2 regions of the Paenibacillus sp. 01T443 genome follow, and region 1 is predicted to be linked to the other one. Evidence: riboswitches for the same ligand, from Rfam matches in the RefSeq annotation. Region 1 holds a riboswitch; the other holds the start of a gene.

The links. A riboswitch is a leader RNA that binds a small molecule or an ion and turns the genes downstream of it on or off. The one in region 1 is predicted to bind ZMP and ZTP.
Region 2: linked by a shared signal. The riboswitch ahead of rpiB (ribose 5-phosphate isomerase B) and the one ahead of AC1DLI_RS12490 (bifunctional 5,10-methylenetetrahydrofolate dehydrogenase/5,10-methenyltetrahydrofolate cyclohydrolase) in region 1 are both predicted to bind ZMP and ZTP.

What each region holds. Positions count from the first base shown of each region.
Region 1 covers NZ_JBFTPE010000007.1:37,110-46,343, reverse strand. Annotated here, with positions in the region: gene AC1DLI_RS12500 (5'-nucleotidase C-terminal domain-containing protein) at 1-4,045, shown strand, start outside; gene AC1DLI_RS12495 (sugar-binding transcriptional regulator) at 4,211-5,167, shown strand; gene AC1DLI_RS12490 (bifunctional 5,10-methylenetetrahydrofolate dehydrogenase/5,10-methenyltetrahydrofolate cyclohydrolase) at 6,524-7,369, opposite strand; ZMP/ZTP riboswitch at 7,432-7,510, opposite strand; gene AC1DLI_RS12485 (ABC transporter ATP-binding protein) at 7,714-9,234, shown strand, end outside.
Region 2 covers NZ_JBFTPE010000004.1:171,790-181,023, forward strand. Annotated here, with positions in the region: gene AC1DLI_RS06920 (serine hydroxymethyltransferase) at 1-336, opposite strand, end outside; gene AC1DLI_RS06925 (TIGR01440 family protein) at 418-1,023, opposite strand; gene rpiB (ribose 5-phosphate isomerase B) at 1,040-1,498, opposite strand; ZMP/ZTP riboswitch at 1,597-1,678, opposite strand; gene AC1DLI_RS06935 (low molecular weight protein arginine phosphatase) at 1,749-2,327, opposite strand; gene AC1DLI_RS06940 (manganese efflux pump MntP) at 2,371-2,916, opposite strand; gene AC1DLI_RS06945 (hypothetical protein) at 3,051-3,458, opposite strand; gene AC1DLI_RS06950 (L-threonylcarbamoyladenylate synthase) at 3,653-4,714, opposite strand; gene spoIIR (stage II sporulation protein R) at 4,938-5,702, opposite strand; gene AC1DLI_RS06960 (RNA polymerase sigma-70 factor) at 6,015-6,902, shown strand; gene AC1DLI_RS06965 (carboxymuconolactone decarboxylase family protein) at 7,024-7,461, shown strand; gene AC1DLI_RS06970 (hypothetical protein) at 7,990-8,262, shown strand; gene prmC (peptide chain release factor N(5)-glutamine methyltransferase) at 8,575-9,234, opposite strand, start outside.

The sequences.
Region 1 (9,234 bases):
TTATACAGGCTCGATTGTCGTTAACGCGGATACCGTTATTAAAGCGGTTGTCACTGCTGGAGGACAGACAAGCGAAGCAGCAACCTTTACTTATAAGGTGCTGGAAAATACAGATGGCATAACGATCAACAAAATTCAAGGCGAGTCACATAAGTCGTTTTACAATAATGTACAGGTTTCCAATGTCACGGGTATCATAACTTCGGTAACTACGAATTCCTTTTATATGCAAGCGCCTGATGCGCAGAAGGATAACAAACCTAATACGTCGGAAGCCATTCAGGTCTATAAGCCAGCGCATGGCTTTGTAGTGAAAGACGCTGTTTCCGTCTCGGGTACGGTTCAGGAATTCGGCAACAGTCCATCGCTGACGGTTACTCAGATCAATGCCGCATCGATCAATAAGCTATCAAGCGCTAATGAGCTGCCAGTTGCAACCTTGATCGGGACAGGCGGACGTATCATTCCGAATCTAATCGATACAGACAGCTTCGGCGTGTTTAATCCAGACGTTGATGCGATTGATTTCTTTGAAAGTTTGGAAAGTATGCTTGTCGAGCTCAAACAACCGACGATTACGGGACCGTATGCCAATTCTGTAACTCCGGTTACGGTTGATAACGGCGCTAATAATCCAGTGAAAACGGCAGTAGGCGGCATTGTGCTGCAAGGCAACGGGTTAGATCCGACAGACAGCAGTCTGAATCCTCAAAAGCTATTTATCGGCGGTTCCAAACCAGCGGGAGCAGAGATCAAAACAGGCGATGCTTTTGACGGCAGCATTGTCGGCGTCATTAATTACGCAAGCGATCTTTACAAGCTGATGCCGACACAGCCTTTGCCTGCTATTATCCGCAGCGGCAATACGCAGAAGGTGACGAGTATTGTAACGGATTCGGACAAGCTGACCATTGGTACGTTTAATGTGGAAAACTTCAATGCGGCTGAAACGGCAAAGGCGGCAAAAATCGCATCTATTATCGTGACGAACATGAAGCAGCCGGATATTATCGGCTTGATGGAGGTTCAAGATAATGACGGCGAGAATGATACAGCCGTTACGGACGCTTCCCAAAGCTTCCAAGTGTTAATCGATGCCATTAAATTGAAGGGCGGACCTGCGTATGCTTACACCGACGTAGCTCCGGAGAATAATAAAGACGGCGGGGCGCCTGGCGGCAATATCCGCGTTGGCTTCTTGTATAATGCCGATCGTGTAACTCTGGCATCGGACAGGAAGGGAAGTTTTGCAACATCGGTGAAGGTGGACGCAATGGGCGGATTGACGCAAAATCCAGGACGAATCGGTTCCACGGATGCCGCAACCTTTGCATCTTCCCGCAAACCGTTGGTTGCAGAGTTCCTCTTTGAAGGAAAACGCGTAGTGGCTATTGCCAATCACTTGAATTCTAAAGGCGGGGACGGCAAACCGTGGGGAGATATCCAGCCGGTTGTTCGCAGCAGTGAAGTGCAGCGCGCGAAGCAAGCGGAAGCTGTAAACAGCTTCGTCAAGGAGCTTACGATAAAGGATCCTGACGCAAGCGTTGTTGTACTGGGAGACTTTAATGATTTCCAATTCTCCGGTACGCTGAACAAGCTGAAGGGTGGAGAGCTAGCTAACCTGGTAGATAAGCTGCCTGTTTCGGAACGCTACTCTTACATCTATGACGGGAATTCGCAAACGCTGGATCACATTCTAGTGGATAAAGGGATGGAAGAAAAAGCTGAAATTGATGTCGTTCATGTTAATGCGGACTTCTCAACCGAGCAGGGCAGAGTAAGTGACCATGATCCGCTGCTTGCGCAGCTTGACCTCTCAGCGAAGAAGGATGCGGAGTTTGCAATGACGATTATGCATGTGAATGATTCGCATGCCAACTTGGCGAATGTTGCAAAAAGATTTACAGCGGTTAAACAGATACGCCAAGAAACGGCTCATTCAATCCTTCTCGATGCGGGAGATGTATTCTCGGGTACGCTGTTCTTCAATAAATACTTAGGCCAAGCGGATTTGGAGTTTATGAATAAACTCGGATACGATGCCATGGTATTCGGTAATCATGAATTCGATAAAGGGCCTTCGGTACTGGCTGATTTTGTGGAAAAAGCAAAATTCCCGTTCGTGAGCTCGAACATTGATTTCAGTAAGGAACCCGAGATAAGCGGGTTAGTATCCGAACAAGCAATCGGTGAATCGGCGGAAGCAGGGAAAATTTATGACGCGGTTATTTTGGAAGAGGGCGAAGAGAAAATAGGGGTATTCGGCTTAACAACCGAGGATACGAAGTTTCTTGCATCGCCAGGCGATAATATTGTTTTTGAGGATCATATCGCGAAGGCGAAGGAAACGGTCAAAAAGCTGCAGGACATGGGCATTAACAAAATTGTAGCATTAACGCATCTTGGCCATGAGTTTGATCTAGTAATGGCTGAGCAGGTAACTGGCATTGACGTCATCGTTGGCGGACACAGCCACACGAAGGTTGATGCGCCAAAGGTATTCCATGCTGATGGCGAGCCTACACTGGTCGTGCAAGCAGAGGAGTACAACAAATATTTAGGCAGATTGGATTTGAAATTTAACGATGCAGGCGTGCTTACCAAATGGAACGGCAAGCTGCTGGACATTGCAACCTTTGCGGCAGACCCGGTTGCGACAGAGATGCTGAAACCTTATCAAGCAGGAATCGCCGAAATTGAGCGTCAAGTAATCGGTAAAACGAATGTGCTGCTGGAAGGTGAACGCAACAACGTTCGTGCCAAGGAAACGAATCTTGGCAATTTGATGGCAGACGGCATGGTCGCTAAAGTGAAAAGCCTTGTCAGCGGCAATCCGGATTTGCAGCAGTATGAAGTAAAAGGCTTTGTTGCGATTCAAAACGGAGGCGGCATTCGCGCATCCATTAAGAAAACCGCGGATGGCAAAACGGATGGCGACATTACGCTCGGCGAATTGCTTACGGTCATGCCATTTGGTAATAACCTTACTGCGCTTCGCATGACGGGGCAAGAGATCATTGCGGCGCTGGAAAACGGCGTGAGCGGAATCGAAACGGGACAAGGTCGCTTTCCTCAAGTGTCCGGCCTGCGTTATTATTACGATTCCAAAAAGCAGCCGGAGGTGCTTGATGCGAATGGGCAATTGACGCAAGCGGGCAGCCGCATCGTAAAAGTGGAAATTAAAAATGCTGACGGCAGCTACAGTCCAATTGATGTGAATGGCTATTATTTTGTGGCAACAAACTCCTTTATGGCGAATGGCGGCGACTTCTACCGATCGATGAAGCAGGCGAAGGATACTGGACGCCAGCATGAGCTGAATATCGTAGACTATGAGGTGTTCTGGGAGCATTTGACGAATTTAGGTACGATCAATATTGGAACGGAAGGCCGAATTACAGATTTGCTGGGCCAACCGCTTCCGGGTGACGGCGGAGAGAATCCGACACCAACTCCGACACCGACACCAACGCCAACGCCAGGCGGAGGTGACACTGAAATCGAGTTCAGTGACGTAGGCAGCCATTGGGCAGCGAAGGCTATTGAAGAAGCCGTGAAAATTGGGTTTGTAAAAGGGTATGGTGACGGTACGTTCCACCCAAGTGAGCAAGCAACAAGAGCACAATTCATTACGATGGTCGGCAGAGCATTCAAGCTGGATTCTTCAGATGGGAAGCTGGATTTTGCGGATGCGGGTGAGGTTCCTGCATGGGCACGTTCCTTCTTTGCTCAGCTCATCGAGGATAAAATTATAAGCGGGTACGAGGATCATACATTAAGACCGTCAAGCGCCTTAACAAGAACGGAAATGACCGTTATTCTGGTTCGCGCGCTTGGTCTTGAGGTCAATCCGAATGCGAAACCAACCTTTGCGGATGTTAGCGATATTCCAGTATGGGCGCGCCCATCCATCGCTGCAGCAGAAGCAGCAGGCCTGGTTGAAGGAACAGGCGGCAACCGTTTTGCACCGCAGGCAAATGCAACAAGAGCAGAGATTGTTACACTAATATTGACGGCAATAGAGTATGTGAAGAGCAGTTCATAACAATTTAGCAGAAACGTTCCATTCCACTTTGCAACGAGTGGGGTGGGACGTTTTATTTTGCAAAAGGGAACACTAGCAGCCGTTATTGTATTTTTATTGCTGCTTTGCTATAGTTTTGTGGAAATATAGAGAGCGGTAGTCTTACATAGAAAGAGTTGAGTTCGGATGGCGGATGATCGAATGGATGATAAGCTGAGCAAAATGATCGATGTGGCAAGGCTGTATTATGAACTGAACTATAATCAGGAGGAAATAGCGCAGAAGCTGGGTGTATCTCGCCCTACGATATCCAGATTTCTTCAGCAGGCAAAGGATGAGGGTTACGTTCAGATCAAAATCGTTCATCCTAATGAGAACAATTTTGCGCTTGCCGGCCGGCTGCAGTCCAAGTTTGGGCTGAAAAAAGCAGTCATCGTCTCCGTGCCCCAATACGAGGACAGCATTGTGAAACGATACATCGGCGAAGCAGCGGCAGCCTATTTATATGATACGGTGAGAGACGGCGACATTATTGCGACGACTTGGGGAACGACACTTTTTCAAATGGCCACCCAGCTTAAGGATAAGCCTGTTCGCGATGTGAAGGTCGTGCAGTTAAACGGAGGGGTCAGCCATTCGGAAACGAATACCTATGCGTATGAAATCGTTCATTTATTCGGCAAAGCATTCCACACGATTCCTTACTTTATTCCGCTTCCTGCGCTAGTCGACCATGAGATTGTCAAACGGACAATAGAGTCGGACCGGCATATTCGTAATATTTTGGAGCTTGGCAAGCTGTCCAACATCGCGGTTGTAACCGTAGGAGCGCCGACTGAGGATTCGGTATTAATTAGAGCGAACTATTTCACGGATTCGGACCTGGACATCATCCGCTCAAAGGCTGCAGGCGATATTTGCTCGCGTTACATTGATATGACGGGGGCCATTTGCTCCGAGGAGCTTAATGAGCGCACAATCGGCATCAGCCTCGATGAGTTGAAGCGCAAAGAACAGTCGATTCTGGTAGCGGGCGGAGTGAAGAAGGTGAACGGTATATATGGTGCGCTGCGCGGGGGGTATACGAACGTACTGATTACCGATCAGTTTACGGGGAGGTATTTGCTGGAGCGGGATATGTAGAGTACGTTGATAGGGGAAGGAATCCGCTTGCTGCAACGTAACCAAACTATTTAGATGCTGCGAAACAATAGGTTAGTCGGCAGCTAAGTAGATACAAATCAACGTGATAGACAGTAGCTGCAATGAGCTAGACGCAGTTGCACTGCTGCGAAACAACGTGCTGGACGTAGACGGCAGCTACGCTGATACGAGTCAACGTGATAGACAGTAGCTGTAATGAGCTAGACGCAGCTGCACTGCTGCGAAACAACGTGCTAGACGTAGACGTCAGCTACATTGCACTCTGTGCAATAGAAACAGGATTCTGCGAGCATGGTGGAAGCTACAGTGTAGAAAATACAGCAGAAACAGCCTATGAAGACCTCGATGAGTCTAGATAGGCTGTTTCTGTTGTGAAAACTGCAGCGTAGCCAGGATCACCTCGTTTGAGGGTGGTTCTGTTGTAGAAACTGGAGCGTAGTCAAGAAACAGCTCATCTGAGAGTGGTTCTGTTGTATAAACTGCAGCTTGGCCAAGAAACAATCCACATGAACGGGGTTCTGCTGCACAAAATCCAACATAACCAAATAGCTCGCAGTTGAGGGCAGACTCCACCAATAAACAATTCAACTCTCATTTGCACACCTATGATTTGCTTATATGTCGAGCTGCCTCCGGTTGTTACTAGTTACTACATAGTACTTTGTGCAATAGAAACCGGGTCCTGCGAGCATGATGGGGCGCTACAGTGTAGAAAATACAGCAGAAATAGCCTATGAAGACCTCAATGGTCTAGATAGGCTATTTCTGTTGTATTAACTGCAGCGTAGCCAAGAAACAGCTCATCTGAGAGTGGTTCTGTTGTATAAACTGCAGCGTAGCCAGGAAACACCTCGTTTGAGGGGGGCTGTTGTATAAACTGCAGCGTAGCCAAGAAACCTCTCACATTAGCGGGGTTCTGATGCACAAAATCCAACATAACCAAATAGCTCCGCAGTTGAGGGCAGACTCCACCAATAAACAATTCAACTCTCATTTGCTCACCTATGATTTGCTTATAGGTCGAGCTGAATCCGGTTGTTACTAGTTACTACATTGTACTTTGTGCAATAGAAACCGGGTCCTGCGAGCATGATGGGGCGCTACAGTGTAGAAAATACAGCAGAAACAGCCTATGAAGACCTCAATGGGTCTAGATAGGCTGTTTCTGTTGTATAAACTGCAGCGTAGCCAGGAAACAGCTCATCTGAGGCTGTTTCTGTTGTAAAAACTGCAGCGTAGCCAGGAAACATTCCAGTTGAGCGGGGTTCTGCTGCACGAACCAAACTATTTAGCTGCTGCGAGACATTCTACTGCACAAACTATAAAACTACCAAGCTACATTGGAGCCAGCTTCTCCGTGGCATCAACCGTATGCTTCAGCAGCATAGCGATTGTGACGGGTCCGACACCTGCTGGGACAGGGGTGATGGCGCTGGCTCTCTCTAGGCAAGCTTCATAATCGACATCCCCGACGTTCCCCGGGTTGTAGCCGGCATCAAGCACGACTGCCCCTTCGCGAATCCACTCTCCTTGGATGAAAGACGGTTTGCCGACCGCGGCGACGACGATATCTGCGAGCTTCAGCATATCCGCCAGATTTTGTGTTTTGGAATGGCAGGTTGTCACGGTTGCATTGCGGTTAAGCAGCATCAGCGAAACAGGCTTGCCCAGAATCGGGCTGCGCCCGACGACAACGGCATGCTTGCCCTCAATCGGGATTTGATAATAATCCAGAATAGCCATGATGGCGGCAGGCGTGCAGGACGGGTAGTCTGCATAGCCAAAAGCATTTTGAGCGAAGCCGAGTGCGGTCACGCCATCCACGTCTTTTTGAATGCTTATCGCTTCAAAAGCTGCCCGCTCATCAATCTGATGCGGCACAGGATGCTGCAATAAGATACCGTGAACGAGCGGATCACGGTTCAGCTGCGTGATGACAGCTATCAAATCCTCGGTCGAAATGGACCTATCCAAATGGATGCGCTTCGACTCGATGCCAAGCCTTCTGCAGGCATTTCCTTTCATGCGAACGTAAGTCTCGGAAGCAGGATCATCTCCGACCAGTATCGTCGCCAAGCAGGGCACAATGCCTGAGGCCTCGAGTTCTTCCACTCTAGTTTTCAACTGCTCTTTAATTGCATCTGCCACACGTGCGCCGTCTAAAATCAATTTGTCCGTCATCCTTTACCCAGCTCCTTCGAATGGTTATCGAAAAACATAAAAAGGCAAGGGGAATGTCCCCTTACCTTTGCCCAGGCGTACGGCTAATGATCTGCGCGCTTCCTCATGGTTCCCCATGCTCCGCCAGTTACGCACAGCTTTTTGATGTTAGCTTCATTTTAACAGTTCCTGCGTGAAAAAACGAGTCCATTCGCATAGGGTTTCTGGATTTAGGAGTGGGGAAACGATTCGAGGGATGCTATAATTACTCTACCTGGAGGGTGCAGAGCCGCTGCCCTCTTTATTTTCAGTTTCGCAAAATGATAGGAGATCGAGGTGCATACGTGTTAAAGCTGGGTAGATTCTTGAAGAAATACAAGCTGCCGGCCGTGCTGGCACCGTTATTCATGCTGCTGGAGGTATGCATGGACCTGCTGCAGCCGCGCTTTATGGCAAGCATCGTGAACGATGGAATTATCGCCGGCGAGCTGGGTACAATTGCGGCAACCGCGCCGAAAATGCTGCTGGCGGCGCTTGTCGGTTTAGTTGCCGGCGTTGGCTGCACCGTGTTCGCGACGATAGCTTCGCAAAGCTTTGGAGCGGATTTGAGGCAGGAGCTGTTTCAAAAGATACAGGGATTGTCGCTTCAGTCGCTTGACCGCTTCGGTTCGGGGTCCATCGTGACCCGTTTGACGGGAGACGTCACGCAAATACAGGGCTTGGTGCTGTTAATTCTCCGTGTTTTTGCACGGGATACGTTCATTATTATCGGAAGCTTGGTCATGGCATTCATGATCAGTCCGCGCCTATCTATTATTTTACTGGCGATGATTCCATTGCTGGCTGTTTTTCTCGTCATTACCACCCGGATAACGGTTCCGTTATTCGCTAGAATGCAGCAGCGGCTTGATCAAGTAAATACCGTTATGCAGGAAAATTTGTCAGGTATTCGCGTGGTTAAAGCATTTGTTCGCGCGGATTACGAGGAAGAGCGCTTTAATGAAACGAATTCGAATTTACTGCATGCTAGTCTGCGAGCAGCAAAAATCGTTGCGCTTAATACGCCGCTTATGTCGATCATACTGAATTTTAGCATCGTAGCTGCGTTATGGTATGGGGGCATGCTCTCTGAACGAGGAGTACTTTCTGTAGGCAGCCTTGCAGCGTTTCTAACTTATATTACGCAGCTGTTGTTCTCCACCTTAGGGCTCGGCAATCAATTGATGGCCATTTCCAGGGCGAAAGCTTCCGCGGACCGCATTAATGAGATTTTGGAAATCCCTGTCGATCAGCAGAAGGATGATCGGCAATCCCGTCCGCAGCCGAAGCCCATTCGAGAAGGCCGAATTTCTTTTGAGCAAGTGAGCTTTAGCTATGACGGGAATATGGAGAAAGCTGTGTTGCGCGATATTGATTTCACTGCTGAGCCAGGAGAGACGATAGGGATCGTCGGTGTGAACGGAGCGGGGAAATCGACGCTCGTTAGCCTTATCCCGGCTTTTTATGAAGCTACCGAGGGCCGGTTGAGCATTGATTCCGTGCCTATTAACGAGATGGATCCCTATGAGCTTCACAGCCAAATCGGCATGGTGCTCCAGCAGGCTCATTTGTTCAGCGGCACGATTCGGGATAATATCAGCTTCGGCAAGCCGGATGCAACGCAGCAAGAAGTTGAAGCAGCGGCTAAAGCGGCCGAAGCTCATTCTTTCATTATGAAGCTGGAAAACGGCTATGATACCGTACTTGGACAGCGGGGCGTCAATTTATCCGGCGGGCAAAAGCAGCGTTTATCGATAGCCCGCACTTTGCTGCTTAAGCCGAAGATCGTCATACTCGACGACTGCACAAGCGCGGTTGATCTGAATACGGATCTGCTCATCCGGCAA
Region 2 (9,234 bases), on a different contig from region 1:
AACCGTATCGCCAGGCTGCAAGGCAGCAAGGTAAACAGCCATGTTCGCTTGTGCGCCGGAGTGAGGTTGTACGTTCGCATGCTCTGCGCCGAACAACTCCTTGGCACGGTTGCGGGCGATATCTTCAACGATATCTACATGCTCACAGCCTCCGTAGAAACGTTTGCTTGGGTAGCCTTCTGCATATTTATTAGTTAGTACGCTTCCCATCGCTTCCAAAACCGCTTCGCTTACGATGTTCTCCGATGCGATAAGCTCGATGTTATCACGTTGACGAGTAAGCTCAAGGCCTAGTGCTTTCAATACTTCCGGATCTTGTTTGCGCAAATTTTCCATTTTCATATTCCTCCTCAAATTAGACAGCCTGTATATTATTAATTGGTTTATTAAATCAGTTCATTCGTTCCCTGAATTCGGCTAATCGCATGTTCCAGCAGATTGCTCCGCCGTTATCTCATTGCCCAGCTCGTATACCGCGCGTGAGCCGCCGATTAGCTTAGGCCTTGTGACAGCCATCGTAACATGAGCTTCCCCGATCTCGCGAATCGACGGACGGACCGGAACAGCTACCCGCTTCAGGTGCATGCCGATGAACGTATCGCCGATATCGATGCCGGCATGCGCTTGTACCATTTCGACGAGGCATGGATCCTTCAGCTGGCGGTAGGCATAGGCTGCCATCGATCCGCCGGCTTTCGGAACGGGCACCGCACCAACAGGTTCCAAGCCGTAACGCTCGGCTGCTGCCCTGTCGATAACGAGCGCCCTATTCAAATGTTCGCAGCATTGGTACACCGGAATGAAGCCAAGCTCGCTTCGCACAGCTTCCACGCCCGCATAAATTTGTGCAGCCGTCTCGACGGTTCCTGCGGTTCCAATGCGATGGCCCAGCACTTCACTAGTACTTACACCGATTACTAACAGCTGACCCAGGGCAAGCCCGCCTGCCGCTGCCAGCTCTCGAACGATCATCTCTACCTGTGCTGCAATGACTCCAAGCTGTACATTTTCTTTTATGCTCATCGCGATGGCCCCCTATTTAGGACTGGCTGCTGAACTGCTCTTCAATTTGCATTACTTTATTTACTCTGCCGACATGACGTTCACCGTTCGAGAACGGCGTTTCGAGCCAAATCCGAATAATTTCCAAAGCAACTCCGGGACCAAGAACACGTTCCCCAAGCGCCAATACGTTCGTATCGTTATGCTCCCTGGTCGCTTTCGCGGAGAACATATCATTGACGAGCGCGCAGCGGATACCCCGCACTTTATTAGCCGCAATCGACATGCCGATTCCGGTTCCGCAAATCAAGATACCGCGTTCTGCTTTGCCGCTCGTAACAAGGTCGCATACGGGGAGTGCATAGTCCGGATAATCAACCGATTGATCGCAGCTGCATCCTACATCTTCAATTTCATGGCCGAGCGATTGAAGAAACGGTACAACCTCATCCTTCAAACGATAGCCTGCATGATCGGCACCAATAGCAATTTTCAACGCAAAAGACCTCCTTCGATATGACACATCACAGTGCTAGTATACCTATTTTTGCAGAAAAAGACGAAAAAAGAGCAAGACATGCTTAATAGCATGCTGCTCTTTGCCCAGGCGACCGGCCGTATATTCCGATGCTCCACCGTGGTTAGCCCACTTCCGTCGCCAGTTACATCGGAAACCGTATATTGTATTTCCATAATAGCCGAAGAGGCTCGAAAAATCAATCCATATCAATGGGACAAACGCGGAATTATCTTTTGGTAAGCTTGTCCAGAAGTTTAACGAGCGCATCCTCAATTTCATTCGCGCTGCTGTTATAAATGGAGAGCGAGCCTCCAAACGGGTCCACGATGTCGAAGCTTGGAATTCTGCGTTCCAGCTCCAGCAAACGGCTTCTCTCCCCCGATGTCAGCTGCTGGCCCAAAGCCTGCTTCATATGCAGCTCCGTATACAGGCGCTCCAGCTCTTCGATATCAGCGAGCACCCGGGCATCCTGATTCGCATATTCCTTCAGCGTATAGGTTTTGTCTACCGCTTCCGGATGCCATTGCAGCAGCCCGCGCTTATGATTAGACGTCATTGTCAAAATAATATCAGCCCAACCGACCGCCTCACTTGTCAGCGCAAGCGATGTGCTCTTATGCTCGATATCCCGCTGTTTAAGCGTCTCCACCGCATGGGCCGACACCGGCAGACCATCGATCGTGGATATGCCCGCGGAACGAACCGCAACCGTAATGCCTCTCAAAGCAGCCATCCTGCGCAGCATAGCCTCCGCCATCGGCGAGCGGCATGTATTGCCAGTACAAACAAATAGTATACGTTTCACAATGCCAACTCCTTTTTGCACGCTTTTCCAAGCTGTCTTTCGCTTAAAAAATAAACAAAATGCCGAAAATAAACAAAATTCCGCCGCCTACAGCCTCGCCGTATTCACCGAAATTGCCGCTAACTCTGCGGCCGATCATTAAGCCAAGTATGGACATGAGCCCACCCAGCAGCCCAATCAACAAAATGGTCGTCCACATATTGGCCGCAAACATGCCGAGCGTAATGCCGACAGAGAATGAATCAATGCTGACACTAAGCGAGAGCACGAGCAAGCCCCATAAGGATTTGTGGTCAAAGGACTGTACCGCGTCTCCTCGCAAGGAGCTGTATATCATATGCCCGCCAAGCAGCACCAGCAAAATACCTGCAGCGGTCGTAGCTACATCGCCGAGCAAAACGCCCACATACTGTCCCGTATAGATGCCTGCCAGCGGCATTAGAACATGAAACAAAGCGATAACTATGCCCAGCTTCAAAATATCCAGCAGCCGAATGCCCTTTAATCCTATGCCAAGTCCGAGCGAAAAGGCGTCTAAGCCCAGCGCTAACGCAATAATAAGCAGCGTCAAAAACTGCCCGGCATGCAAATGTGCTTCAACCRCAGTCTATCTCCCCCATGTCCGCCTGGTTTCTCTACCAAACATATGCGGGCATGGGGACAAACATACTTATCACAAACATACTTAACATAGTTCAAACTGTAACTGAAGTCATTTCCGTTTCAATACCAGCACAAACACCAGTGCCAGTGCCAGCGAACGCCAATATTAACACCAGCACCAGCGCCGACACCGACGCCAACACCAACATCAACGCCAGTACCAGTAACAGAAACAGTAGCAGTAACAGTAACAGTAACAGTAACAGTAACAGTACCAGTACCAGTACCAGTACCAGTACCAGTACCAGTACCAGTACCAGTACCAGTACCAGTACCAGTACCAGTATCAACACCAACACCAACACCAACACCAACACCAACACCAACACCAACACCAACACCAACACCAACACCAACACCAACACCAACACCAACACCAACACCAACACCAACTAATTCTACTGCAGTTTCTACAACAGAAACCTGACATGGTACCCGACAAATTGAGCTACGTTGCAGAAAGTACAACAGAATTCCCTCAACACGCCACAAAACTGCCCCGAGACATGCTTTCTATTGCAGAAACTGCATTGCAGCGAGATAACGGGTGATCGAGCGGTAGTTGCATTGTACTAAATGCAGTGTAGAAGCATTAGGCAGCTCTTGAATTGAGACGATATTACTCTTAACCCATGCGCCAGCTCCAGCCTGAATGATTACTTCTATACACGAACGATTCGATTACCGGCTGCCTTAGCCAGGCGGTTCATCAGCGCGGCACCAATGCCCTGCTCGCTGCTTCCTTCCGCCCAAATTCGTTCAGCGCCAACACTGTCTAGCTCCCGCAGAGCCGCATACAAGCGATGGGCGGCAGCGCCCAGCTCCGCTTCGCTTCCTAACGACAATACATGGTCAGCCGTGTAATCGGCTAATCGCTCCTCGAATGCCAGCACGCCAGTAACTTTCCCGGCCCGGTTTGCGGCATCTACTTGTGCATGAATATAAGCGATTACGGCCCCCGGATCGCCTTGTACAAGCACAAGCTCCCCTTGCGGTGCGTAATGCGTATATTTCATGCCGGGGGAACGAGGCGCTGTCTCAGGCTCCTCTATCGAGGCGCTGTCGATTCTCGCTTCCGGTACCGCCTGCTGCAGTGCTTCACGCGTAATGCCGCCCGGACGCAAAATACGAATGCCAAGCTCGCCTTCCAATTCAATAACCGTCGATTCCAAGCCAACACCCGTCGGTCCGTCATCCACAAGGCCGTCTACGCGTCCATCCAGATCCTCCAGCACATGCTCCGCCAGCGTCGGACTCGGTCTACCCGAGCGGTTCGCGCTTGGCGCGGCAATCGGGCAGCCCGCTTGCTCAAGCAGCGCAAGCGCCGTCCTGTGATCCGGAACCCGAATGCCTACCGTAGACAGCCCTGCCGTCACAAGGGGCGAGAGCACCTCATCGCGAACAGGCAGCACAATCGTAAGCGGTCCCGGCCAAAAGCGGTCCATAAGCACAGAGGCCAGCTTAGGATATGGGAGCACCAGCTCATCCAGTTGCTTGCGGTTCGCGATATGCACAATTAGCGGGTTATCCGAGGGACGCCCCTTCGCGCTGAATATCCGTTCCACGGCGGCAGTGCTCCGAGCATCCGCACCAAGCCCATAGACCGTCTCTGTCGGAAAAGCGATAAGTCCGCCCTCCCTTAGCCAAGCAGCTGCCTCCCTGAGCTCCGAACCCAACTGTTCCTCATTCGCCTGCTTCACGCGCCATACTTTCATTATCGTCATCTCTATCCTTCAATCCTTGCTCTCATAATAAATTATCCATTCTCCCGCTATTATAGCATAAGCGTCCCTAAACAAGCGTAAACGGCTTTCGCCGTCCTATATCGGCAAATGCTTGTTTCGCGGTGAAATATATGAATCCCGATAAGTTTCGGAAACTTACTATCCTTTATATTTTGAACAAAAAAAGTCACGTCTTCGGCTTGCAAGACGTGACTGCCATTCCTTATGAAAACAATGATTTAATCCAATTGATAAGCGATTCGATGATCTCCCAAAGGAAAAACTTCGCTTCCGGCGCTTGGCCTTCCGAAGCTGCCGCTGTCGTTTCAAGCGCTGCCGTTTTCACTGGAGCCGTATCCGCCTTCAGCGCATCACCCTCAGCAGAATCGGAAGCAGCAGCAGAAGCTGCCGATGCCTCGCCGCTTGCTGCGTCGATGAAGCATAGAGGAGGGAACAGCACGCACCACCAATTTTGGCCGCCGCCTTCGCCTAGCGTAATCCGGAGCGCTTCATAGTCGCCGGCTGGATAAACCTGATTGCCGTACATTTTCGTAGGGAATGGCACCATGCCAAGCTCTGCGTGCGAGCCGTATTCAAAACCGCGGCTTTCCAATACCTCCGCAGTAATCCGTTCAATTTCGGGCATATTGGCGAGAATCGTCTGACGTGCTTCCTCAATCGTCTGAGGACCTGTTACCCAGCTATTCATCGCTTTAACGATCTCATCCCGAACAAGGCGTTTTACGACTTGGTCAGCGGGATTATCGGAATTGGCTAATATACGAAGACGGATGGATTCCTGCGGGATTTGGCCGCCAGCGACCGCCGCGTCCATTTGCTGGGCTTCCCAGCTCATTATTAAGAGAATAAGTGCAAATATAATAAAACCATAAGATTTACGGTAACCAAATTTATTGGAACGAACGGATTTGGATGATGGTAATTCCTCAACATTGGAATAAGAATGAATGGAATAATGGCTGGACATACACACAAGCTCCTCTCGTCGCACCCGTCAGTGCGTCTGCTTGCGTTCCGGAACGTATCTATCCGTCATTATGTCCGCCAATCGGAATATATAAACCTAGCAAACTATCTTTTTTAAACGTAAACGATTCTAGCCGTCCTCTGGCGGAAAAAGATAGATTCGTGGTGAAATAAAAGAATCCCGGTAAGCATCGAAATTTTATAATTTCATATATTTGTAAAAAGAGCTTTCGTTTATAATTAAAGAAACAACTTGACGGCATTTGCATTATTGACGCTCCTCTATTTTGCAAAAGACAAGGATGGATCTCTGATGGATTTCGAAAAAACCTATGCCGCTTATCGCCCCCTGCTCCATTCCATCGCCTATCGCATGCTTGGCACATTCAGCGAAGCCGAAGATCTGGTTCAGGACGTATTTGCGGATTACAGCCTGCTTGACGCTAGTGACATACATAATGAAAAAGCCTATCTTGTCCGGATGGTAACGAACCGATCCATTAGCCTCAGCCAATCTGCGCGCAAAAGGAGAGAGGTATATGTCGGCCAGTGGCTCCCGGAGCCGGACGTCGGCCACATGGTCACGGACCATGCGGTCATGGACCCTGCCGAGCTATACGTTCAGCATGAATCCATTTCCTATGCCCTGCTCGTTATGTTGGAGCAGCTCTCCGCTGTAGAGCGGGCAGTATTTGTCCTCCGGGAATCGCTTGCCTATGATTACGATGAAATTGCCGCTTGCTTACAAAAGACGGAAACGAATTGCCGCAAAATTTACAGCCGGGCCAAAGAGAAGCTGCAAAAGGAACGAGAGCTTCTGCCGGTCAATACCATGAAAGCCGAGCCGCTCGTCGTTACCTTTATGGAGGCCGCCGCGACAGGCGATTACGATAAACTGGTTGCGCTTCTGACCGAAGAGGCGGTACTTGTCTCCGATGGAGGCGGCAAGGTACGTGCGGCTATCTTCGCGATTATCAGCAGGGCTCGCGTCATGGCCTTCCTGCAGGGAGTGATCCCGAGAACCTTCCTTGGAGACGGCCACCGCTTCACTGTCGTCAACGGGCAGGCCGGTGTCGTTATCATGAAAGACGGCAAGCCGCGAAGCGTGATTAGCTTTCAGCTTGATCCGGAAAATCAGCATATTGAGCGGATTTTCGTTATGCTGAACCCCGATAAGCTAAAGCATGTCCTGGCCGAATAACTTTTTTTACGGAATCATTCTTTTCCTGTCACAACCGAGCGCACTGCTTTGTCTTAGATCATGAAGACATGCAAAACGGCCGAATGGCCAATAATTCGGATGATAGAGGAGAATGAAAACCATGGCAGAAAGAACCGTAATTGCAAAAGAAATTCCCGCCGCTTATCAAGCGATGCTCGGGCTGGAGAAATATTTGGGCACGACGAGCATCAGCAAGGAGCTGAAGGAGCTTATCAAAATTCGCACTTCGCAAATCAACGGCTGTGCCTACTGCATCAACATGCATACCAAGGATGCAAGAGCACTCGGCGAGACCGAGCAGCGGATATACGCTTTGAGCGCTTGGCGCGATACGCGTTATTTTACGGATGCGGAAAGAGCGGTGCTTGCCCTGACGGAATCCGTTACGCTCATCACGAAGGAGCATGTGCCGGATAGCGTATACGAGGAGGCTGCCCGCCATTTCGACAGCAAGCAGGTCGGAGAGATTATTATGGCCATCATCACGATCAATGCGTGGAACCGCATTGCGATCAGCACGAATATGATGCCGGAGTAAGTGATGCTGGGTGATGAGAGCTAAGGCTGCTTGTTTGGATCGAGTAATGGTGTGCGAGTGCGACTGCGAAGCAAGCGGGAGGCGAACGGAAGTGGAACCGGGCAACCTTAGGGCAAGATTACAGAAATAATTGTATTTGCGGCTCCCGCTTCCCGCGATACATTTGCGTTGATGCAGTAATATGGTAGGGATGAACGGAGACAGTCGGCATTCCGCCTGTTCGCTCGGGTATACGAACGGATTAGATGGAATTTCTCCTGTTAAAAATCGGAATAACCTAAAGAATATTGATTTAACAGGAATTTCTCCTGCTAAATCCTAAGCTGCGGAAAAATATTGCCGGTTTTCAGCATTTAGCATGAGTTTTTCCTGTTATTCTTTATGAAATCAAAGATTTCCGAGAATTAGCGGTAGTTTTTCCCGTTAATTATTTCCGGAAGCACCCTGACAGAACCAGAGGGACCAGCTTATTATTCGAAGTCCTGTATTTAAACTCAAACCTGAATAAAATTGGCCCTGTAATTTACAGTGGCCACTACACGAAAAACCTATTGCAAGCAGCGTAAGCGAGGCTTATCATATCCGGCAATTCGAGAAGCATGCAGCGAATGCGCGGCTTATGATTGCAGGCAATCCGAGAAACAAGCAGCCAAAGCGCGGCTTATGATTGACGGCAATCCGGGAAGCAAGCAGCCGAAGCGCAGCTCTTATGATAGCCAGCAATCCGAGAAGCATGCATCGAATGCGCGGCTTATGATTGCAGGCTATCCGAGAAGCAAGCAGCCAAAGCGCGGCCTATGATTGCCGGCTATCCGAGAAGCAAGCAGCGAATACGCGGCTTATGATTGCCGGCTATCCGAGAAGCAAGCAGCGAATACGCGGCTTATAATAGCCGGCAATCCAAGAAGTAAGCAGCGAAAGCGCCGCTTATAATTGCCGGCAATCCGAGAAGCAATCCGCCAGCCGGGCGTTCCGAAGCGGAAGGCCTGTACGGCATCAGCTCCAGCTCATGCCGACAACTTTTAAATATAAGCTTCTATTCAGCCCTTAAATACAAAAAGAATGCCCCGAAAGTCTGTGCGCTTTCGGGGCATTCTTTTGTTTTCCGCGCCATTAGCGCGACTGCGTTGCGATGACATGGCGCTCGATGCCCGCGTAATCGCTGATGATGCGGATGTCATCCCAGCGGTCGAGCGCCCGCAGCATCTCTGCAACGATACGAGGCTGGCCCATGCCGAGCTCGAACGCGACGATGCGGGGCATCTGCGCAAGCAGCGGAAGCTGCTCGATCATGCGGCGGTATGGCGTAAGCCCATCCGCCCCGCCTTCCAGCGCGAGATGCGGCTCATAGTCACGCACCTCGCGCTGCAGCCCTTCCATGTCCGCCGACGGTATGTACGGCGGATTGGAGACCAGCACGTCGATGCGAAGCTCGCCGTGCGGGGGTTCACTCTGCTCATGCCCAGGTATGAAGGGCATGAGCAGGTCGCCCTGCACGAGCGTCAGCCGGTCCGCCGCTTCATGGCGGGCGGCGTTCGTGCGGGCGACTGCCAGCGCGTCCGGCGATAGGTCGGACGCGCACACGCGCCACGCGGGACGCTGCGAAGCTAGCGTCACGGCGATGGCGCCGCTGCCTGTGCCGACGTCGACCACCGTCGGCGCAAGCCCCTGCGCGGCTGGCCAGAGCTGGTCTGCGGCCTCAAGCACCGCCTCCACGAGCAGCTCTGTCTCCGGGCGCGGAATGAGCACGGCCGGCGTCACCGTGAACGGCCG